Regions from separate parts of the Kribbella sp. NBC_01505 genome, predicted to be linked through region 2. Evidence: riboswitches for the same ligand, from Rfam matches in the RefSeq annotation. Region 2 holds a riboswitch; each other region holds the start of a gene.
What was found. A riboswitch is a leader RNA that binds a small molecule or an ion and turns the genes downstream of it on or off. The one in region 2 is predicted to bind ZMP and ZTP.

Region 1 (7,779 bases), 2.6 Mb from region 2:
GGAGCGAGCGTGCCGTGCAGGATGGTGATGCCGCCGGTGTGGTGGATCGGCTTGTCCAGCGCGCGGATGATCGTGCCGTCGACATCCGGCGGGGCGATGTCGGCCAGGTTCTCGGCCATCGTCTTGCCGGTCACCGTCAGGCAGTCGCCGTGCAGCAGACCGGCGTCCAGCAGCGCGCGCATGATCACCGGGATACCGCCGACCCGGTCCACGTCCGTCATCACGTACTGGCCGAACGGCTTCAGATCCCCGAGGTGCGGGACCTTGTCGCCGACCCGGTTGAAGTCGTCCAGCGTCAGGTCGACCTCGGCCTCACGAGCGATCGCGAGCAGGTGCAGCACGGCGTTCGTCGAACCACCCAGCGCCATCACCACGGCGATCGCGTTCTCGAACGCCTCCTTGGTGAGGATCTGTCGCGCGGTGATCCCCTTCTGCAGCAGGCCGACCACGGCCTCACCGGACTTCCGCGCATACCCGTCGCGACGCCGATCCACCGCGGGCGGCGCCGCCGACCCGGGCAGCGACATCCCGAGCGCCTCGGCGGACGCGGCCATCGTGTTGGCCGTGTACATACCGCCGCAAGCACCTTCACCCGGGCAGATCGCGCGCTCGACGGCGTCGACCTCCTCGCGGGTGATCAGGCCGCGAACGCAGGCACCGACCGCCTCGAAGGCATCGATGATCGTGACGTCCTTGTCGCCCAACCGCCCAGGCATGATCGAACCGGCATACAGGAACACACTCGCCAGATCGAGCCGCGCGGCCGCCATCAGCATGCCGGGCAGGGACTTGTCGCAACCGGCCAGCAGAACCGAGCCGTCGAGGCGCTCGGCCTCCATCACGGTCTCGACCGAGTCGGCGATGATCTCGCGGCTGACCAGCGAGTAGTGCATCCCGACGTGACCCATCGAGATGCCGTCGGAGACGCTGATCGTGCCGAACTCCAGCGGATACCCACCGGCCGCGTGCACGCCCTCCTTGACCGCCTTCGCGAGCCGGTCCAGCGAGAGGTTGCAGGGGGTGATCTCGTTCCAGCTCGAGGCCACCCCGATCTGCGGCTTCACCCAGTCGTCATCGCCCATGCCGACCGCTCTGAGCATCCCTCGGCTCGCGGTGGCTTCGAGACCGTCGGTGACAGTGCGGCTGCGGGGCTTCACATCGACCATGGGGTCACTCTAAACACTTTGCTTCGGCGTTCCAGGCTCTCTAGCGTTCGCGAGGTGGATCCTTTTGGTGACGAGAACCTGGTCGAGCTGTACGACCTCGACAATGCTCCCGGCGACGATCACGCGTACTTCCGCGCTCTCGCCGACTCCCTCGATGCCCGAAAGGTCCTCGATCTCGGGTGCGGCACCGGGCTGCTGACCCGCGCGCTGGCGACGCCCGGCCGGGAGGTGATCGGCATCGATCCCAGTCCGACGATGCTCAACTACGCCCGCCGTACGCCGAGCTCGGTCACCTGGATCTCCGGTGACGCCGGCGCGATCGCGCCGACCGGCGACGTCGATTTCGCGCTGTCCACCGGAAACGCGGTCATGTACATCGCCGACCTGCCCGCGACATTGACCGCGTTGGCAGCCGCGCTCCGCACCGGCGGCGTACTGGCCTTCGAGTCGCGCAACCCCGCGGCGCGGGCCTGGGAGTCGTGGACGCGCGAGGCGACGTACGGGGATCGTGACACGCCCGTCGGGCACCTCACCGAGTGGCTCGACCTGATCGAGGTCAGCGACGGCCGCGTCGTCTTCGACGCCCACAACCTGTACGACGACGGTCGCGACGACGTCTACCGCAACGAGCTCTACTTCCGTTCGGCGACCGAGATCACCGCGGCCCTGGAGGCGGCCGGGTTCACCGTGCAGGTGACCGCCGGCTGGCACGGCGAGGAGTTCGTGCCGGAGTCCCGGCTGATGGTCTTCCGCGCCGAGAAGGTCTAGTCCATCTGTCGCTTGAGTGCCTCACCGAAGCCGGCCACGCCGCCGACATAGCCCCACGGCACGCTCTCGATCCGGCCCTCGGTGCGGCACGCATGCTCCATCGCCTCGGGTTTCGCGTTCGCCCACTTGAGCGCGAACGCCATCGCCCCGTTGGCCGCGACGTCCGCGGGGTCCGGCGTACGGGCGTCGTTCCACTTGGCGCGGGCGGTGAGCAAGTCGGTACGGCGGGCCGTGACTCTGCTCGCGTAGCGCTTCATCCGGTCGTCCCGCGGCAGGTCCTTGTCGGAGGCGATCTCCAGCCAGACCTCGTTGAACACGTTGGCCGCGATGCTGCACAGAACGCTGCCCGATCGGGCCCTCGAAACGACACCGTCACCGAAGTCGATCAACTGCTCGACTCCGAGCCCGGACCACTTGTTCGCCAGCACCTGAACGCGACCGGTGTGCGCCGCGTAGCTGCCCGGGTGGCGGACCAGTGCGGCATGGAAGATCTCGGCCTTGTCCTCCAGCTCCGCCTGCAATCCCAGCGCGGCCCACTGCAGCACCTCCCACGGCACCGAGTCGTCCGCCGCCGAGACGATCGCGCCCTGCAGCACCTCGGCCGCCGTCCGCAGAATGTCGTGGAACATCGCGAACCGCTGCGCTGACACATCCTTCGCCCACTGCCCGGTCCGCACGCCCCACGCCTCGAGCACCAGCGTCTGACCGAACCACAACAGCAGATCGGGGTCCTTGGGGTAGGCCTCCAGCCGCATCTCCAGCTGCTCGCTCCGCCCGACCGCGGCCTTGGCCAACCCGGTCGCCCGGATCGACCGCAGGTTCGTGTTGGCCGGTGTCACCTTCAGCAACGCCAGCCCGGTCGACAGGTCGCCTTGGCGGACCGCCGAGTACGCGGCGTCGAGGTCGTCGTCCAGCCAGGCCTGATCCAGCCTGAACCCGGACACATCGACTTCCGACGCCTCCTTTCGCGAGAAGAACCCCATTCGCGGATGGTAAGACTCCTCGGACCTCTCTGGACCCGAATTGCACGTTCCTGCAATAGGCTCTGCCCTACCGCGACTGGCGAGGGTGGATCACCACCGGGGAGCGGACCCTATCTGGCGTCGTCCGCCTGGGCGCCTCCTTGCGGAGGTCTGCTCATGCGTTATGGGATGAATCCACATCAGACGGCGGCGCTGACGGTCGTCGGACCGCGGGCACCGTTCACGGTCGTCGCGGGCGAACCGTCGTACATCAATGTGCTGGACGCGCTGACCGGTTGGCAGCTCGTGCGGGAGGCCGGTGCGACCTTCGGGCAGCCGGCGGCGGCGTCGTACAAGCATGTCTCCCCAGCTGGTGCCGCACTCGGTACGTCGGTCGCGGACGCCTACCGACGCGCCCGGGACGCTGACCCCAAGTCGTCGTACGGCGATTTCGTGGCGGTCTCGGAGCCGGTGGATCTTGAGCTCGCCGACGTGCTGCGGCGCGTGGTCAGTGATGGGATCATCGCGCCTGGGTACGCGCCGGGTGTGGTGGAGGTGTTGGCGGCCAAGAAGCGTGGCACGTACCTGGTGCTGGAGGCGGATCCGCTGTTCGAACCGCCCTGCGAGGAGGTGCGTGAGCTGTACGGCGTTCGGTTGACGCAGAGCCGCGACGACGTGCCGCTGACTCGCGACCTCCTGGCACCTTCGGTTCCTGAGGACGCGGCTCGTGACCTCCTGCTCGGCCTGATCGTCGTCCGCTACACCCAGTCCAACACCGTCGCCCTCCTCAAAGACGGCATGGCCATCGGCATCGGCGCCGGCCAGCAATCCCGAGTCGACTGCACCCACCTGGCCGGAGCAAAGGCCGCCCTCTGGTGGTCCCGCCACTCCGCTGCCCCGCTCACCGGCGTCGCCATGGTCTCCGACGGCGCCCTCCCCTTCGCCGACAACATCGAAGCAGCCGCCACCTACGGCGTAACCCACATCGCCGAACCAGCCGGCTCCATCCGCTCCCCCGAAGTAGCCGCCGCCTGCACCACCCACAACATCACCTGGTCCCCCACCAACCTCCGCCTCTTCCGCCACTGAGTCCCCCGGCGCATCCCCGTCCCCCGTCCCCCGTCCGCATCCCGCCTCCCGCCTCCCGCCCAAAGGTGGGCCGGCTGCTCTTTGTGCACGGGGCTCGACTTTGTGAACCCACCAACCGTTTCCGGGCGCTCCGAATGGTTGGTGGGTTCCCAAAGACGTCGCTCGTGCCCAAAGACGCGGTTCGTGCCCAAGGGTGGGCGGCCGTGTTCGGAGTGGGCCGGCTGCTCTTTGTGCACGACCCCCAACTTTGTGAACCCACCAACCGTTTCCAGGCACTCCGAATGGTTGGTGGGCGCCCAAAGACGCCGCTCGTGCCCAAAGACGCGGTTCGTGCCCAAGGGTGGGCGGCCGTGTTCGGAGTGGGCCGGCGGCTCTTTGTGCACGATCCCCAACTTTGTGAACCCACCAACCGTTTCCAGGCACTCCGAATGGTCGGTAGGTACCCAAAGACGCCGCTCGTGCCCAAAGACGCGGTTCGTGCCCAAGGGTGGGCGGCCGTGTTCGGAGTGGGCCGGCGGCTCTTTGTGCACGACCCCCAACTTTGTGAACCCACCAACCGTTTCCAGGCACTCCGAATGGTTGGTGGGCGCCCAAAGACGCCGCTCGTGCCCAAAGACGCGGTTCGTGCCCAAGGGTGGGCGGCCGTGTTCGGAGTGGGCCGGCGGCTCTTTGTGCACGATCCCCAACTTTGTGAACCCACCAACCGTTTCCAGGCACTCCGAATGGTCGGTAGGTACCCAAAGACGCCGCTCGTGCCCAAAGACGCGGTTCGTGCCCAAGGGTGGGCGGCCGTGTTCGGAGTGGGCCGGCTGCTCTTTGTGCATCGAGCGGATCTTTGGGTATCCACCAACCGTTTTCGGGCAGCTCGGATGGTCGGTGGGTACCCAAAGTCGCGCTTCGTGCACGGAGTACACCGACCAGGGCGGCGGATTGGAGGAGGCGGCGCGCACCGGCCGGCACCGGCCACCGGCCACCGGCCACCGGCCACCGGCTGAGCGTCGGTAACGACACGTAGTGGTGCCTCGAGCTGGCGTCTGGCGGCCGCTGCCAGGCGTGCGGGAGGTCGCGGCCACCGACCACTACGTGTCCTTCGCGACACGAATCGCGAGTTAGCGGAGGTGGTGGGTGCCGGCGGCGAGCGCTTGGCGGACGGCGTCTGCGGTGGCGAGCGGCGTCTGGTTGGTGGTGTCGAGGGCGTGGTGCTCCAGCGGGCCGAGGTCGGCGAAGGATTCGTGCAGACCGGTGATCGCCTGCTCGTCGCGCAGCGCCCCGGAACCACGCGCCTGCGCCCGGCTGAGCGTCGTACCGAGCGTTGGGCGCAGTACGACGTACGAGATCGCCAGACCGTCCCGCGCCGCGGCCGCGCGGAACGGCGGCAGATACCAGGGGCCGACCACACCGTCCACGACGACGTCGTACCCACCGCGCGCGTACGTCGCCGCCGCGGCCACGTAGGCGTCGACCACAACGTCGTTCTGTGACTCGGACTCCAGCAAGTACGGCGGGATGAAGCCGGTCCGGATCGCCTCGAAGAACTGGTCCGTGATCAGGTGCACAGTCGGCCGCTCGGCCTCCGCAGCAACCAACCCGGCGACCGTCGTCTTACCAGCCCCCGGCGACCCCGTCACCACGATCACTTCACCCGTCACGCCCCGAAACTACGGCACCAACGACAGGAGGTCTCCGCTCTGAAGGCCCCTGGGCCAGGCGCGCAGAGACCGGTCCTGCCCAACTACCACCTGTCGTTCGTGCCGAGCGACTCCGCGTTGGCGCATGAAAACATCGGCGGATGGATTTGTTGGAGGCGTACATCGACGGCTGGCGTCGGCATGACGTTCAGGCGGTGCTCGACACGCTGGCTGACGACTGCGTGGTGATCGAGGCCTACGGGCCGACGTACCGCGGGAAGGCTCGGGTCGCGCAGTGGATGAGCCAGTGGTTCGCCGCGGGCGGAAGTGTTGACCGGTGGGAGCTGACCAGCCAGGCGTCCGCCGGGAGCACTCTGGTCGCCGAGTGGCAGTTCGAATGCACCTGGCTCGGCAAGTCTGGGGCCTTCGACGGTGCGACCGTCGCACGTGTGACGGACGGTCGCATCGACTACCTGCGGGAGTACTCCACCAGCGCGGAGCTCTATGACTGGACCGGCATCTGGCGTTAGGTCAGCCGCCGGCGACGCTGGGGAGGATGAGGAGTTCGGCGCCTTCGGGGAGCGGGGTGTCGGGGCCGGACAGGTCGCGGATGTTGTCGGAGCCCAGGTAGATGTTGACGTGGCGGCGGACCGCGCCTTGTTCGTCGGTGAGGCGGCGGCGGAGGGCCGGCTGGGTGGCCGCGAGGGCTGCTCCGACTGTGTCGGCGTCAACCTCGACCGCCTCCGCTCCGCCCGCGAACGGACGGAGCACGGGTGGGAGCCGGAGGGTGATCACGTCAGATCACCGCGGCGCGCAGGGTCAGTACGTCGGGGAGGTGGCGGGCGACCTCCGTCCAGGTGTCACCCGCGTCCGCGCTCGCGTAGACACAGCCGTCCCGGGTGCCGACGTACACACCGGCCGAGTCGGCACTGTCGGTGGTCAGGGCGTCGCGAAGCACCGGCACGTAGGAGACATCGGGGAGACCGTTGGTCAGCGGTTCCCAGGTCGCGCCCGCGTCGCGCGAGCGGTAGACGCGGCAGGTCGCGTCGGTGGGGATTCGGTTGCCATCGGCCACCAACGGGAAGACGTACACCGTGTCGGGCTCGTGCGGATGCACCGCGATCGGGAAGCCGAAGTCCGAAGGCAGCCCGTCCGCGATCGACTTCCAGATCTCGCCACCGTCGTCGGACCGGTAGACACCATGATGGTTCTGCGCGAAAAGACGTTCCGGTACGTCGGGATGCGCCGCCAGCTTGTGCACGCACTGACCGAACTCGGGATCGGGATCCGGCAGGAAGTACGCCTTGATCCCGTGATTGGCGGGCGACCACGTCGTACCGCCGTCGGACGTCTGGTAGACCCCGCCGGTCGACATCGCAACACTGACTCGCGCCGGATCCGCCGGATGCGGCAGCACGGTGTGGACAGCCTGACCGCCGAAACCCGCGCCCCACTGCTCCCGATGCGGGTGGTCCCACAACCCGCGGACCAGCTCGAACGTCACTCCCCCATCGGTCGACTTCCACAGCGCGGACGGCTGACTCCCGGCGTACACGACTCCCGGCTGACTGGCCGGCGCCGGCTGGATCTGCCACACCCGCTCCAGCGACGCATCCGTCCCGGCCGGGAACCCGATCGCGCCTTCCGGCGGCTCGTCCCACGTCTGCCCGAGGTCGTCGGAGTGGAAGACCGCCGGCCCCCAGTGCTCACTCGTCCCACCGGCGAACAGTCGCGGTCGCTCACCGCGCGTGTCGATGCCCACGGCGTACACGCCCTGCATCTCGAACGCGGGCCCGTCCAGCCTCCACTCACGGCGCGCAGCGTCGCTGCGGCCGATCCAGAGCCCCTTCTTGGTCCCGATCAGCAGTACGGCCTCGGACATCGCCGTCCTCCTAGCATGGTAGGTCTCCTAGCGCGGTGGGCCTGCCACCACATTGACGAGTGCTTCGCCGCGGGCGAACCGCTCCAGTTGCGCGCGCACCAGCCGGGCGACCCGCGGCTCGAACGCCGTCGAGGCACCCCCGCGATGCGGGTTGATCAGCACGTTCGGAGCAGACCACAACGGATGACCGGACGGCAACGGCTCGGGGTCGGTGACGTCGAGCGCGGCGGAGATGCGGCCGCTCCCGAGCTCGGCGATCAGAGCGTCGGTGTTGACGATGACGC
Region 2 (7,779 bases):
GCCTTGCGGCGACCGGAGTCTCTGGATGCCTGGCTGCTGGAGGTTGGCGCGGCACAGGGTGCGGACCATCGGTTGGATGCGGCAGTGCACGACGTACTGCAGGCTCTGTCAGACATCGACGGCGCTGAGGCCGGGGCTCGGCGGCTGGCGGCGCGGATGGCGTTGTGCCTGCAGGCGTCGCTGCTAGTGCGCCACTCGACGCCTGCGGTGGCGGACGCGTTCGTGGCGTCGCGCCTGGCCGGGGACTGGGGTGGAGTGTTCGGGACCCTGCCGCGTACGACGCCGTTCCAGGAGATCGTCGAGCGCACGATCGACTGACCCACAGCCGACCTATCGTCGACCTCATGCTCAAAGCCCGTCAGTTCGTGTTCGCGGCCGCACTGGTCGGCTCGGCGCTCGTAGCCCCCGTGGCCAGTGCAACCACTCCGGTGGACTGCCTCACGCCGCAGCAAGCTCACACCGACCGACCGCGCGACCTGATCGGCGGGCAGCGGGCCGCTCAGGACGACGTCCTCCCCGACGGCAGCCGCGCGCCGCAGATCCTCCGCGACGCGTACGCGTCCGGCGCACTCCCCCGGCGCCTGCTGACCAAGGACCCGGACGGCACCGTGCACGCCAAGGTCGGCAAAGGTCAGGCGCGGATCCAGGTCTACGTGCACGTGGTCCACGACGGCGCGACCGGCAAGGTTTCACCCACCGACGTCGTCAAGCAGCTCCAGGCGCTGAACCGCAACTTCGCGGCCACGTCCGCGAACATGTTCGCCTTCACACTCGTCGGCTTGGACTACACCGACAACAAGACCTGGCACACCGTTCACACCTCCGACGAAGGTCCGACCCTGCCGGACGAGGCGGCGATGAAGACCGCACTCCACAAGGGCGGGCCGGGCGATCTCAACCTCTACCTGAACGAGCCGCAGTACCAGGACCCGAACGACGGATCGCTCAGCGGGCTGATCGGCATCGCCACGTTCCCGTGGACGCGCGCCGACGACCCGGTCCGGGACGGCGTGATGATCAAATACACGACGTTGCCCGGCGGCGCGAGCACGCACTTCAACGAAGGCAAGCAGGCCCTGCACGAGACCGGGCACTGGCTCGGGCTCTATCACGTCTTCCAGAACGGCTGCACCACCCAAGGTGACTACGTGGCAGACACCCCGGCCGAGGCGAGCCCGACCGACGGCTGCCCGACCGGCAAGCTGGCCTGCGACGGTTCGAGCCTCGCGCCGGTGCACAACTTCATGGACTACAGCGACGACGCCTGTCTGTCCGAGTTCACCCCGCAGCAGGCGCAACGTGCCGCCGACAACTGGCTGGCCTACCGGTACGCCCGCAGGTCCTGAGTACGGCGCACGCACGATAGGGTGACCAGGGTCGCGACTGGCGCGCTGAGGTGGAGAACCACCGGGGAGCGAAAACCGTCGGCACCGTGCGCCTGGGTGCCTTCGACCCACTGCAAACCGCAGGAGAGACATCGATGACTCATCAACCCTTCGACGCTGCCGCAGCGTCGGCCGCGTACAACAACGCCCTGCAGGTGATCGCCGCCGTCGAGCCGACGATCGCCGGAGCGATCAAGGCCGAGCTGGAAGACCAGCGCTCCTCGCTGAAGCTGATCGCGAGTGAGAACTACGCCTCCCCGGCCACCTTGCTGACGATGGGCAACTGGCTGTCCGACAAGTACGCCGAGGGCACCGTCGGGCACCGCTTCTACGCCGGCTGCCAGAACGTGGACACCGTCGAGACGGCCGCGGCCGAGCACGCCAAGGCGCTGTTCAACGCCCCGCACGCCTACGTCCAGCCGCACTCCGGCATCGACGCCAACCTGGTCGCCTTCTGGGCGATCCTGGCCCAGCGGATCGAGTCCCCGACCCTGGCCGAGGCCGGGGCCAAGCACGTCAACGACCTGTCCGACGAGGACTGGAGCAAGCTCCGCAAGGCGCTCGGCGACCAGCGGATGCTCGGCATGTCACTGGACGCCGGCGGTCACCTGACGCACGGCTTCCGCCCGAACATCTCCGGCAAGATGTTCAACCAGCACTCCTACGGCACCAACCCCGAGACCGGCCTGCTGGACTACGACGAGGTCGCCCGCAAGGCCCGTGAGTTCAAGCCGCTGATCCTGATCGCGGGTTACTCGGCGTACCCACGCAAGGTCGACTTCGCGAAGATGCGCGAGATCGCCGACGAGGTCGGCGCCACCCTGATGGTCGACATGGCGCACTTCGCCGGTCTGGTCGCGGGCAAGGTCTTCACCGGCGACTTCGACCCGGTGCCGCACGCGCACGTCACCACGACCACCACGCACAAGTCGCTGCGCGGCCCGCGCGGCGGCATGGTGCTGTGCCAGCCGGAGTACGCCGAGTCCGTCGACCGCGGTTGCCCGATGGTCCTGGGCGGTCCGCTCAGCCAGACGATGGCCGCCAAGGCGGTCGCGCTGGCAGAGGCCCGGCAGCCGTCCTTCCAGACCTACGCGCAGGCCGTCGCCGACAACGCGGTCACCCTCGCCGAGGGTCTGATGAAGCGTGGCGTCAAGCTCGTCACGGACGGTACGGAGAACCACCTGGTCCTGCTGGACGTCTCGGCGTACGGGATCACCGGCCGGCAGGCCGAGTCGGCGCTGCTCGACGCTGGCATCGTCACCAACCGCAACGCGGTCCCCCGCGACCCGAACGGCGCCTGGTACACCTCGGGCGTCCGGATCGGTACGCCGGCCCTGACCACCCGCGGCTTCGGCGCCGACGAGTTCGACAAGGTGGCCGAGCTGATCGTCGACGTGCTGTCCTCGGTGACGCCGACCACGACCGCCGCCGGTGCGCCGTCGAAGGCCAAGTACGTGCTGGCCGACGGGGTTGCCGACAAGACCCGCGCGGCCTCCGCCGAGATCCTCGACAAGCACCCGCTCTACCCGGGCCTCGTGCTCAGCTGATCATCCCGGCCGGCGCCGTTCCCACCGCGGAACGGCGCCGGCTTCTTGCTTTCGGCAACAATCAGAATCTTCTAATTAATGTAAGGTTCAATCATGACGCCCACCCCGGAAGAGATCAGTCAGTACGTCGAACGCTTCGCCGGTGTGATGGCGAACAGCGGCGTACCGACGATGTCGGCGCGGGTGATGGGCCGGATGCTGGTCAGCCCCGACGGGACGATGACCGCGGCCGAGCTGGCCGACACCCTGAAGATCAGCCAGCCTGCGGTCTCGGGCGCGGTCCGGCAGCTGATCCAGATGTCGTTCATCTCGCGGGAGCGGATGCCTGGTTCGCGCAAGGATCACTACCGGATCCGCGAGGACGTGTTCGCCGCGATCCTCGAACGCCGCAACCAGGCGCTGACCGAATGGGCCGCCAGCAGCAGCTACGGGGCCAACCTCTTCGGCGCGGATACGACCGTCGGCCGTCGGCTCGCCGAGGCCGCGGACTTTTTTACCTTCGTGCATGCCGATCTCGTGCAGACCATGAAGGACTGGCACAACAAGCACCCGCGCTAGGGTCTGGGCAGCTCGACCATCAGCTGCTTCGCGACGGCCAGGGCGGTCGCGTCATCGCCGTGCGGGGTGACCACTTGCAGGCCCACCGGCAGGCCGTCGAGCAGCCCGGCCGGCACGCTGACGGCGGGGTGACCGGTGACGTTGAACGCCCAGCAGGGGTCGCCGACGATGATGTTCTCGTTGTACTGGTCGTAGCCGTGGGCAACAGTTAGCGTGGTCGGGGTGACGAGCGCGTCGACCACGTCGAACAGATCGGCGAGCGCGGTGTTGTTGCGGTCCCGCACCTCGCGAGCTCTGATTGAAGCCGTCGCCTCGGTGCCGCAGCCGGCGTCCAGGTCGGACAGGACCTGCCATGCGTCGTCGGTGGGCAACAGGTCGAGCGGTACGTCGATCACCTCGACGACTGTCAGCCGGTCGCGCACGATCGCGTCCACGCCGGCGTCTACGGCGTACTGACTGAGCGTGGACAGGTAGGCGACCTTCCACGGCTTGTCGGCGAGCACCGGCACCGGCCAGAACGGTAGTGCTGTGGGATCGAGTCGGTGCGGTCCGCTCACCACACTCGTTGCCAGCATGACGTCGTCGAGGTTCGCGCCGATCACTCCGGCGGTGGTGAGCCCGCCCAACGCGCGGCCCACCGCGCGCGGCACCCGGCCGAGCGTGCCCTTGAACCCCACCAACCCGCAGAACGATGCGGGGATCCGCAGCGACCCACCACTGTCACCACCTGTTGTGAGCGGTACGACGCCGGCCGCAACCGCCGCCGCTCCCCCAGCCGTCGACCCACCTGGCGAACGGGTGACGTCCCACGGATTGCGGGTGTAGTCGCTCCCGTTCCACCCATACGTCTGCGAACCGGGCCCCGGTCGCGCGCGCGTCGCCGTACCGATCGGAATCGCCCCCGCCGCCAGCAACCGCTCGATGATCGGCGACCCCGGTGGCGTGCGCGCCTTCACCAAGAACGGCACCCCCGCCAGCACCCCGTCCGGATCCACCTCCCGAGCCAGCCGAAGCGCTCGGTCACCATCCAGCTCATCCACGAAATGCAACACCGGATCCAACCGCCGAGCCGCCCCCAACGCCTCCCCCACCACCTCAGCAGCCGTCAACCGCCCAGCCCGAACCCCCGCCGCAATCTCCCCCGCACTCAGCACGCCCCAACCCTATCCACCTCCAAACCCCGCCCTTGCGGCAACAGCGTCGCGAAGGATACGTAGTAGTCGGCCGGCGCAGTCGACCGACCGCCTGAACCAGCCCGGCAGGTGGTCAACCGCAGCACCACCTCATGTCGTTGGCTACGCCGTGTCGTCGGTGATGGTGTGGCCGGCGGATTGGAGGGTGGTGATGGCTGTGGGGAGGTCGGCTTCGGTTACTAGGACCAGGTCGGCTTGGTAGGTGGAGGCGGCGCAGACGGAGAGGCCGGCGGCTGCGAGCGGGTGGACTATCGAGGCGAGCATGCCGGGTTGGTCCAGGGCGTGGGGTTCTTGGTTGTAGAAGGCTCGCCAGGGTTCGGTCGAGTCGCCCTCGGCGATGAGAGTGGTGCCTTCGGGAGTGTGGGAGAGCGCCCACCAGTCGCCGGACGGCACGGCGGGGATGCCGTCGGCGACGTGGGTGATGGTGAAGCGCGGTTGGAGGAGGGTGAGGGTTTGCGCTGGCATGGAGCCAGTCTGGTGGGTCAGCGGGTGAGGGCGTAGACGGCGATCGCGGCGAAGTCGTCGGCGGGTTCGGACGCCTGCCAGGATCGGACGTCGTCGACGTAGCGCGAGCCGCGGCCGGTGAACTCGGCGTACTGGTCGACGCCGTTCGCCGGGCAAGCCTTCATACCGTCGACGTGGTCGCCGAGTCCTTCGTCGAAGAGGCCGGCCGAGTTCGGGCCGTTGACGACCGCGCCGACGACCTGGCGACCGAGGATGTTGCCGATCTGGTGATGCGGGCAGCGCCCAGCGTTGGAGCCGACACCGACCATGAACGAGACACCCCAGGCGTTGGCCCCGAACGCCCAGTCCAGCTGCTGCGCACCGAAGGTGTCGTACGCCCGGTCCCCGGTGACCTGCCGGTAGAGACGCGCCGTCGCAGCCAGTCCGAAGGTGTGCGGTACGGCGTCAAAGTTGTTGTACTGCGCCCCCGCCCGGAACGGATCCGAAGCCGCCCGCTTGGTCCCGATCGCAAGCTGCGCCCGCAGATCACCAGTGAGCTTGGCAACCAACGCCCGGTCCGATCGCGACGCCCGGATCAGATCCGCATGCGCCAGCGCCGAGACGTCGTACAGGTTCAGCGTGTCGCCGCCGGCCTCGTGCTGGAGATACTGACCAGCCCAGTACGACGCCTGTCGCACCCAACCGGATGCCCGCCGATCGCCAAGCCGCTGCGCCGCCAACGCGAGCTCAACAGCACCCAGCTCCATGTCGTCGCGCCAAGCCGACTCCGGATAGAAGGCGAACGGCAGCGACGTCGTCAGCTGGCCAACCCCAGTGGTCTTCGCCTGCGCGAAGATCTGCGCCGCGGTCTCCAGGTGCTTGCGAGCCAGCTTGCGATCCGTCCGCGCCTCGACCTGCGCCGCCAGCGCAAACGCCGCCGCGGTCCGACCGGCCAGGTTCGGGCTGATCGGCTTCCCAGGCGCCGCCGCCCGGAACACCGGACGGTTGCGCAGATGACGTTCGGCAGGTGCAGTCAGCTGGTCGTCCGCCTCGGGCAGCCGCCAGATGTCGTGGTCGCCGATGAACGTGCCCTCGGCGTTCCCGGTCCCGACGCCGACCTGGATGTAGAGCGTCTTCGACTTCTCGTCCCACATCTTGTCCAGCCACTTCAGGCCGTGCCGAGCTTCGTTCGTCACTTGACGATCCGGCCGCCGGGCGTCCCGGGCCGATGCCCACAGCAACGATTCCGAGTAGGCCGCGATGTGCGTGAACTTCAGGTAGTCGCCGGCGTCGTACCAGCCGCCCTCGACATCCACCGGACCACCGACCCGCTGCAGCTCCCCCACCGTCTGATCCGTGTCCGGATCCACGAACGTCGGCGTCTCGTAGACCTGCGCGGCCCGATCCGTCAGGTGCGCAGGCTTACGCCCGAGCGACCCCGGTACGACGTTCGCGCCGTCCCGCTGCTCGGTGAAGAACGTGACCGCCTTGTCCTTCGCCGAGGTGGCCAACGCATCCCCGTCGGCCCGGACCACGAACGCAGGCGACGAGGCAACCCCGGACACCTCGACCCGATACGTCCCCGGCACCCGCAGCCGGGACAGGTCCACGGCAGCGACGTGCTTGTACTTCGCGTTCCACTCCCCCAGCCCGGCACCGACCCGCCCGGTCAGAACCCGCCGGCCACGACTGTCGGTGACCTGGAACGACTTCCCGGTCACCGACCCTTGGCTCAGCACGTACGCCGATTTGCCGTCGAAGGCGCCGTACCCGAGCTGGTTGACCCGGACCGCACCTCCCGTGGCCGCCTCGACCGGACCGACCAGTCCCAGCACCAGTCCTGCCGCCACCACCACAGACCCCACCCGGCGTATCGCCTTCACCGCAGCCTCCCGTCGCCCATCACAAAACAGAGAACAGTTAGGAAAGTTTCCTGTTCATTCGACGAAAAGTACAGGGGTCAGGGCTGGGACGGCACTCCTTGAGCGAAGACATAGACCGGCTCCGCCTCCGGCTCGGTCGACGGATGGTCGACGTAGTCCTCCAGCACGTCCTGGATCCGCCCGCGCAGCTCGACCAACCGCTCCGGCGTGAGCTTCAGCCAGACATCGATCGACAACTCGGCCTCACCCCACGCCGCGCCGTACTCCGGACGCTTGGCGACCCAGTCGCGGATCTTGCCGGCGCGGTACGTGACGTTGCTCTCCTCGGCGACCCCGCCGATCAGCTCGGCGCCGGGCTCACTGTCGTCGACGCGCCACGAGTACGACGACCAGGCACTCTTCCACCATCTCTCGCGGCGATCCTTGGCGAGCTCGGGAACCTCCTCGATCACGCCCGCGGTGGCCAGCACCTTGAGGTGGTGGCTGATGTTGCCGACCATCTCCCCTGTCCGCGCAGCGAGCACCGAGACGGTGGACGGCCCGTCGACTGCGAGGATGTCCAGCAGCCGGCGTCGTAACGGATGATCCACGGCCTGAACCCGGGAAGCTCCGGGCGAGCGGGTCTTTTTCGGCGACATGAGTCCATGGTAGTTAGACAAGATCTCTTGTACAAGCTTCATTGCCCAGCGTGTTTCAGGCGGGAAACAATTCCCACCAGACTGGTTGGGATAGCCACATCGTGAGATTGCATCTCGCGATGCAGGATGAT
Region 3 (7,779 bases), 600 kb from region 2:
GAGTTCGGCATCTCGGTGCCCGGCCAGCCGGGGGCCAACCCGATGCTGACCTCGAGCCAGGTGGTGAACGGGTACGCCCAGACGCAGCCACTGGCGCGCAAGACCCGGTGGGACTTCGACGAGGAGCACCCGCTGCGGGACGCGCGCGGCTTCGACCTGAGCCGGGAGGTGGCCGACTCCAGCCAGCTCACCGACGAGGAGACCGGCCTGGCCAACGTCATCCTCACCAACGGCGCCCGCCTGTACGTCGATCACGCCCACCCGGAGTATTCGGCGCCCGAGTGCACCAACCCGCGCGACGTGGTGGTGTGGGACAAGGCCGGTGAGCTCGTGATCATGGAGGGCGCGCGGCAGGCCCGGCAGATCCCCGGTGCCCCGCAGCTGAACCTCTACAAGAACAACACCGACAACAAAGGCGCGTCGTACGGGTCGCACGAGAACTACCTGATGCGCCGCTCGACGCCGTTCGCGTCGATCGTGCGGCACCTGACGCCGTTCTTCGTGAGCCGCCAGGTCGTCACCGGCGCGGGCCGGGTCGGGATCGGCCAGGACGGCGGCACGCACGGTTTCCAGATCAGTCAGCGGGCGGACTACTTCGAGGTCGAGGTCGGCCTGGAGACGACGCTGAAGCGGCCGATCATCAACACCCGCGACGAACCGCACGCGAATCCGGACCGCTACCGCCGCCTGCACGTGATCATCGGCGACGCGAACCTGTCCGAGATCTCGACGTACCTGAAGGTCGGGACGACGTCGCTGGTGCTGGCGATGATCGAGGACGGCTGGCTGACCGACGACCTGGGCGTCGACCGCCCGGTCACCGCGCTGCACGAGATCAGCCACGACCCCACCTGCACGCATCTGATGACGCTCAAGGACGGTCGCAAGCTGACCGCCGTCCAGCTGCAGACTGAGTACTTGGAGCAGGCCCGCAAGTATGTCGAGGACAAGTACGGCGACGACGCGGACCGCCAGACCAAGGACGTGCTGCACCGCTGGGAGTCGGTGCTCGACCAGCTCGCCACCGACCCGATGAAGCTGGCCGACCAGCTCGACTGGGTGGCGAAGTACAAACTCCTGCAGTCCTACCGCGACCGCGACGGCCTGGAGTGGGACGACTCGAAGCTGCATCTGGTCGACCTGCAGTACGCCGACCTGCGCCCGGACAAGGGTCTCTACTACAAACTCGTGAACTCCGGCCGGATGCAGCGCATCGTGTCCGACGAGGAGATCCGGATGGCGGTCTCGCACCCGCCGACCGACACCCGCGCCTACTTCCGCGGCCGCTGCATGCAGCAGTACGCGGGCCAGGTCGCGGCCGCCTCCTGGGACTCGGTGATCTTCGATCTGCCGGGCAAGGAGTCGCTGCAACGGATCCCGACCCTGGACCCGCTACGCGGCACGAAGGCCCATGTCGGTGCCCTTCTGGACCAGTGCGACACCGCGAGTGACCTGGTTCGCACCATCACTGGGGGTGCCGCCGGGTAGGGTCGCTCCTAGAAGCACGGAGAAGCGGTTGGGCGTCTTCTCCACTGCGGTTCTAGGAGGTGTGTGCGATGGCGAAGGACGGCGGGCAGCAGCACAAGCAGCCGAAGCGTTCGACGACCGAGGAAGAGGTCGAGCAGGCGAAGACGTCGGAAGACGTGGCCGAGCGCAAGGAACGGCTCGACGACGACGTCGACTCGATCCTCGACGAGATCGACGAGGTGCTCGAGGAGAACGCCGAGGAGTTCGTCCGCGGGTTCGTGCAAAAGGGTGGGGAGTGAACCGCTCGATGACATTTGACGCCTCCGGCCGGTTGCCGGAAGCCTTCCTGACCCCAGGTGGCACGTCGTTCATGGACTTCCTGGCCGGGCACGCGCCCGACCTGTTGCCCGGACGGCGCAGCCTGGGGCAGGCCGACTTCTCCGACCAGGTCCCGCACGGTACGACGATCGTCGCGGCCACCTTCGCGGGTGGCGTGCTGATGGCCGGCGACCGGCGGGCCACGATGGGCAACATCATCGCGTCGCGGGACATCCAGAAGGTGTTCCCCGCCGACGAGTACTCGGCGGTCGCGTTCGCCGGATCGGCCGGTTTCGGGATCGAGATGGTCCGGCTGTTCCAGGTCGAGCTCGAGCACTACGAGAAGCTCGAGGGCACCACGCTCAGCCTGGACGGCAAGTCCAACCGGCTGAGCGCGCTGATCCGGGGCAACCTGGCGATGGCGATGCAGGGGCTGGCCGTGGTGCCGCTGTTCGCGGGCTACGACCACGACCTCAAGGGCGGGCGGATCTTCTCCTACGACGCCACCGGCGGCCGTTACGAGGAGACCCACTTCCACAGTGTCGGTTCGGGCTCGCTGTTCGCCCGGGGCGCGCTGAAGAAGCTCTACCGCGAGGACCTGTCCGCGACCGAGTGCGCGACGGTGGCGATCCAGTCGCTGATCGACGCCGCCGACGACGACTCAGCCACCGGTGGTCCGGACATGCTGCGGCGGATCTTCCCGGTGATCGGGGTGGTCACCGCCGACGGCTACCAGCGGCTGCCCGAGGACGAGGTCGCCACGCTGGTCGACGCGGCCTGGGCGCAGCGCCACGAGCGCCCCGACGGCCCCGCCACGGCGTCCCTGACCTGATCCCATCGACTGATAGAGGACGACACCTTCGATGAGCACGCCGTTCTACGTATCCCCAGAACAGCTGATGCGCGACCGGGCGGACTTCGCCCGGAAGGGCATCGCCAAGGGCCGCAGCGCGATCGCGCTGCAGTATGCCGACGGCATCCTGTTCGTCGCCGAGAACCGCTCGCCCGCGTTGCACAAGGTCGCCGAGATCTACGACCGGATGGCGTTCGCGGCGGTCGGCCGCTACAACGAGTTCGAGAACCTGCGGATCGCCGGCGTCCGGCTGGCGGACATGCGGGGCTACTCCTACGACCGGCGCGACGTCACCGGCCGGGCGCTGGCCAACGCGTACGCGCAGACCCTCGGCGCGATCTTCTCCTCCGGTGGCGAGAAGCCGCTCGAGGTCGAGATCCTGGTCGCCGAGATCGGCGCGACCACGGCCGACGACCAGATCTACCGGCTCACGTACGACGGCTCGATCGCCGACGTCCGGGGGTACGCGGTGATGGGCGGCCAGGCCGAGCAGGTCGCGGAGTATGTCGGCGAGCACTACCGCGAGGGCATCTCGCTGGCCGGCGCGCTGCGACTGGCCGTCGACGCGCTCGGGCACGACAGCAGTGAGCCACGCGAGCTGACCTCCGACCAGCTCGAGGTCGCCGTACTGGACCGGACCCGCACCCAGGTCCGGAAGTTCAAGCGGATCTCCGAGGAGACGCTGGCCCGGATCCTGTCCGAGTCCCAGCCGTCGGCCGACATCGAGGAGGCCACCGCCGCGGAGGCCGCCGAGCACGCCGACGCCACCACGGCGGAGACCACGGCCACGTCGGCCACCTCGCCTACGTCGGCCTCTTCGGTCACGGAGTCGGCTTCCGATGACGACGCACCGATCGCGCCGCCGGAGGATCCCGACGACACCCGTCCGCTGTGACGGACCGATCGCTGGACTCAGCCGCCACGTCCGACGTGGCGGCTGAGTCGTCTCGGGCCCCCGACCCGGAGCCCTGGGAGCTGCTGGGGGAGAAGGTCGCCTACCAGCGGTTCCTGACGGTGAAGGTCCGCCGCTACCGGATGCCGAACGGTCACGAGGTCGACTGGGACGTCACCGGCCCGGAGTCCGCGGGAGCCGTCGCGGCCGGTGTCACCGTGCTGCCGCTCACGCCGGAGGGCCGGATCGTGACGATCCGGATGTTCCGTCCCGGGCCCGACAGCGTGGTCACCAACCTGCCCGGCGGCCTGATCGAGCCCGGCGAGGATCCCGCGGTTGGCGGGGCCCGCGAGCTCGAAGAAGAGACCGGTTACACCTGCGAGAGCATCGAGGTCGTCGGCTGGCTCTGGGCCGGCACCTCCTCGACCTTCCGCAAATACGTGGCCATCGCCCGCGGCTGCCGCCCCAACGGCACCCAGAACCTCGACGAAGCCGAAGACTGCGTCCCCGTCGAGCTCACCGTCGCCGCCTTCCGCGCCGAACTCCGCACCCCCGGCGCCACCACCGGCACCGACACCGCCTACCAAGCCCTGGACCACGCCAACCTCCTCTAACAGACCACCCACGCGGCCGGTGCACCCCGCCGCCTTGAGCACCCACCAACCGTTTTCGCCGGGTCCAAGTGGTCGATGGGTGCCCAAAGCCACGCGCAGTCGTCCGCCTTGAGCACGCCTCAACCATTTGCGCGCCTCCTGGACGGTTGATCGGTGCTCAAGGCCCGCGATCTCCCACCCACCCCCCACCCCGCCGTACCGCATCACCCCCGCCCCGCCGTGCCGCATCACCCCGCCCCCGCCGCGCCGTACCGCATCACCCCGGCCCAGCCCGCGATCCGCGCAAAGGTGGGTCGGCTGCTCTTTGGGCACGAAGTGCATCTTTGGGTATCCACCAACCGTTCTGCGGGCCCGCGGATGGTTGGTCGGTGCACAAAGATGGCGTCGGTGCACAAGGGTGGGTGGGCTGCTCTTTGGGCGGGGTGGGCGGCGGTGGGTAGGGTTGGGGTGGGTCGTGACTGGCGTTGGGGTGGGGTACCACCGGGGAGCGGCCTGCCGGATCAGCCGGCTCGAGAGCGAGAACGCTCTGCCGCGCGCCTGGGCATAGGACTTGATGCCTGGAGGAGTGCGTGCATGACTGCTGAATTGATGGTTGGGACCGAGCTCGCGGCCGAGATGGTGGCGCGGGCGGGGGTTCGGGCGGAGAAGTTGCGGGAGAGCGTCGGCGTGCAGCCGTGCCTCGCGACGGTGCTGGTGGGTGACGATCCGGCGTCCGCGACGTACGTGCGGATGAAGCAGAACCGCAGCAAGAAGGCCGGGATCGGTTCGCGCAGCGTTGTGCTGCCGGCCGCGACTACCACCGACGAGCTGGTCGCTGCGCTGACCGAGCTGTCGAACGATCCCGAGGTGCACGGCATTCTGCTGCAGCACCCGGTGCCGAGCCACATCGACGAGCGGGCGGCGTTCGAGGCGATCGACCCGCGCAAGGACGTCGACGGTGTGACCATGCACGGGTTCGCGGCGATGGCGTTCGGCGAGCCCGGGTTCCGGTCGTGTACGCCGGGCGGGATCATGCGGCTGCTCGAGGCGTACGACGTACCGATCTCCGGGGCGCACGCGGTGGTGATCGGCCGCAGCCCGATCCTCGGCAAGCCGGCCGGGATGTTGCTGCTGGCATCGGATGCGACCGTGACCTACACGCATTCGCGGACCGTCGGGCTGCCGGATATCGTCCGTACGGCGGACATCGTGGTCGCCGCGGTCGGCAAGGCGAACTTCGTCCGGGGCGACTGGCTGAAGCCGGGCGCGGTCGTGGTCGATGCCGGGTACAACGAAGGCAATGTCGGCGACGTGCACTTCGGCGAGGCGTCCGAGGTGGCGCGCCTGATCACGCCGGTTCCGGGCGGGGTCGGGCCGATGACCATCGCGCTGCTCCTGGAGCAGACCGTCGACGCGGCGGAGGCCCAATCCGAGACGGCTGTCCAGCCTGTGGTTGGTCTGGCCTAGGCTGTATTCGTTGCGAAGGTGATTTGACGAGGAGGCGTGACGTGGCGGTGCGGGCGATCCGGGGAGCCACCCAGCTGGACGCGGACGAGCGCGGGCATCTGCTCGAGCGGTCGGCCGAGCTGGTGAAGGCTGTTCTGGAGGCGAACGATCTGGACAGCGCTGATCTGATCAGCATCCTGTTCACCGTCACGCCGGACCTGCACGCGGAGTTCCCCGCCGTGGCCGGCCGGCAGATCGGGCTGACCGACGTACCGCTGATGTGCATGCAGGAGATCGACGTACCGCACGCGCTGCCGCGGGTGGTGCGGATGATGGTGCACACCGAGACCGAGCGCTCCCGCGACAAGATCCAGCACGTCTACCTGCACGGCGCGTCCGCGCTCCGTCCCGATCTGACAGGCGCCCAGTGACCGAATTGCGTGGCCCGGTCCGCGTTGTCGGCGCCGGCCTGATCGGTACGTCGATCGGCCTCGCGCTGGCGCGGTTGGGTGTCGTCGTGGAGCTGGTCGACGCGAACCCGGACAACGCGCTGATGGCCGAGCGGATCGGTGCCGGGTCGCGGCTGGTCCAGATCGAGCCGCAGCTGGTCGTGGTCGCCGTACCGCCGGATCATGTCGGAGCGGTGATCGCCGAGCAGCTCGCGCAGACCGACGCGATCGTCACGGACGCGGCGAGCGTGAAGTCGAAGCCGTTGACGGATGCGCGGTTGCTGTCCGCGGACCTGACCCGGTACGTCGGCGGTCACCCGATGGCAGGCTCGGAGCGCAACGGGCCGTTGGCCGCGCGCGCCGATCTGTTCGACGGCGCGACCTGGGCGATCACGCCGCATGAGACCAGCTCGCCCGAGGCCGTCGAGCTCGTCCGCTGCCTCGCCGAGGCGTGTGGTGCGCGAACGGTCGAGCTGTCGGTCGAGGACCACGACCTGGCCGTTGCCCGGGTCTCGCATCTGCCGCAGCTGATGTCGTCGCTCGCGGCCGGCACGCTGGTCGACGCGCCGAACTCCCACCTGCAACTGTCCGGCCAGGGCGTTCGCGATGTAACCCGGATCGCCGCCGGTGACCCCGGCCTGTGGACCCAGATCGTCTCGGCGAACTCGGTCGCCCTCACCGGCCTGCTCGAGCAGATCCGCGACGAACTCGACCGCGTCCTCGTTGCCCTAGGCAAGGAAGAGGCCGGCGAGGAACTCACCTCGATGCTCGCCCGCGGCGTCTCCGGCGCCATCCGCGTCCCCGGCAAGCACGGCTCCCCGCACATGGACCTGGTCAGCGTCCTGGTCACCATCCCCGACCGCCCGGGCCAGCTGGCCCGCCTCTTCAACGACGCGGCCGCGTCCGGTGCCAACGTCGAAGACCTCCGCATCGACCACAGCCCCGGCCGTCCCGTCGGTGAGGTCGAGCTCCTCGTCAAACCAGGCTCCGACGACCAGCTGGTCGACACCCTCACTGAGCGAGGCTGGGTAGTCCACCGCTAGGCGAAGAAGTCCCGCAGCGCTTCGACCACTAGCTCCGGTTGTTCTTCGGGGAGGTAGTGGTCGCAGGGGAGGGCGTGGCCGCGGACGTCGGCGGCGTACTCGTTCCAGACTTTCAGTACGTCGTAATGCGTGCCGACGAAGCCGCGTTGGCCCCAGAGCGCGAGCAGAGGCATCTCCAACCGGTGGCCGGTGTCTGTGTTGTCGTGGGTGAGGTCGATGCCGGCGGCGGCGCGGTAGTCGGAGCAGGAGGCGGCGATGGCGGCTGGGTCGGAGAAGCAACGGATGTAGTCGGCCAGCGCGGCGGGGTCGAAGGGGGAGCCGCCGGCGTGGCGGGCGTTCAGCCGGGCGGTGATCCAGAATTCGGGGTCGCCGCCGATCAGGCGCTCGGGAATACCGTTGCCCGCGGCCAGGAAGAACCAGTGGTAATAGCCGAGGCCGAAGGCGAGGTCGGCGTTCTCGAAGGTGTGCCGGGTCGGCACGATGTCGAGCACAGCCAGTGCGGAGACCGCCTCGGGCGCGTCGAGGGCGAGGCGGTGGGCGACCCGGCCGCCGCGGTCGTGACCGGCCACGGCGAACCGCTCGAAGCCGAGCGCCTTCATCACGAGCAGTTGGTCGTGGGCCATCGCCCGCTTGGAGTACTCGCGGTCCCCGGAAGTCGGCGCGGGTTTCGCACTATCGCCGTACCCACGGAGGTCCGTCAGTACGACGGTGTGGTCGG

Region 1: linked by a shared signal. The riboswitch ahead of OG474_RS02965 (5-aminoimidazole-4-carboxamide ribonucleotide transformylase) and the one ahead of OG474_RS37725 (glycine hydroxymethyltransferase) in region 2 are both predicted to bind ZMP and ZTP.
Region 3: linked by a shared signal. The riboswitch ahead of OG474_RS40550 (bifunctional 5,10-methylenetetrahydrofolate dehydrogenase/5,10-methenyltetrahydrofolate cyclohydrolase) and the one ahead of OG474_RS37725 (glycine hydroxymethyltransferase) in region 2 are both predicted to bind ZMP and ZTP.

The regions. Positions count from the first base shown of each region.
Region 1 is NZ_CP109425.1:672,925-680,703, forward strand. It holds gene ilvD (dihydroxy-acid dehydratase) at 1-1,166, opposite strand, end outside; gene OG474_RS02955 (class I SAM-dependent methyltransferase) at 1,221-1,934, shown strand; gene OG474_RS02960 (hypothetical protein) at 1,931-2,917, opposite strand; ZMP/ZTP riboswitch at 2,986-3,058, shown strand; gene OG474_RS02965 (5-aminoimidazole-4-carboxamide ribonucleotide transformylase) at 3,074-3,985, shown strand; gene OG474_RS02970 (AAA family ATPase) at 5,095-5,634, opposite strand; gene OG474_RS02975 (nuclear transport factor 2 family protein) at 5,775-6,143, shown strand; gene OG474_RS02980 (MoaD/ThiS family protein) at 6,145-6,408, opposite strand; gene OG474_RS02985 (WD40/YVTN/BNR-like repeat-containing protein) at 6,410-7,495, opposite strand; gene OG474_RS02990 (2-hydroxyacid dehydrogenase) at 7,523-7,779, opposite strand, start outside.
Region 2 is NZ_CP109425.1:8,027,218-8,034,996, reverse strand. It holds gene OG474_RS37735 (acyl-CoA dehydrogenase family protein) at 1-318, shown strand, start outside; gene OG474_RS37730 (zinc metalloprotease) at 345-1,346, shown strand; ZMP/ZTP riboswitch at 1,370-1,451, shown strand; gene OG474_RS37725 (glycine hydroxymethyltransferase) at 1,481-2,932, shown strand; gene OG474_RS37720 (GbsR/MarR family transcriptional regulator) at 3,026-3,490, shown strand; gene OG474_RS37715 (amidase) at 3,487-4,644, opposite strand; gene OG474_RS37710 (ACT domain-containing protein) at 4,786-5,148, opposite strand; gene OG474_RS37705 (glycoside hydrolase family 9 protein) at 5,166-7,010, opposite strand; gene OG474_RS37700 (winged helix-turn-helix domain-containing protein) at 7,088-7,648, opposite strand.
Region 3 is NZ_CP109425.1:8,627,156-8,634,934, reverse strand. It holds gene dop (depupylase/deamidase Dop) at 1-1,488, shown strand, start outside; gene OG474_RS40570 (ubiquitin-like protein Pup) at 1,557-1,766, shown strand; gene prcB (proteasome subunit beta) at 1,775-2,617, shown strand; gene prcA (proteasome subunit alpha) at 2,649-3,533, shown strand; gene OG474_RS40555 (NUDIX hydrolase) at 3,530-4,144, shown strand; ZMP/ZTP riboswitch at 4,589-4,694, shown strand; gene OG474_RS40550 (bifunctional 5,10-methylenetetrahydrofolate dehydrogenase/5,10-methenyltetrahydrofolate cyclohydrolase) at 4,718-5,590, shown strand; gene aroH (chorismate mutase) at 5,632-6,000, shown strand; gene OG474_RS40540 (prephenate dehydrogenase) at 5,997-7,061, shown strand; gene OG474_RS40535 (alpha/beta fold hydrolase) at 7,058-7,779, opposite strand, start outside.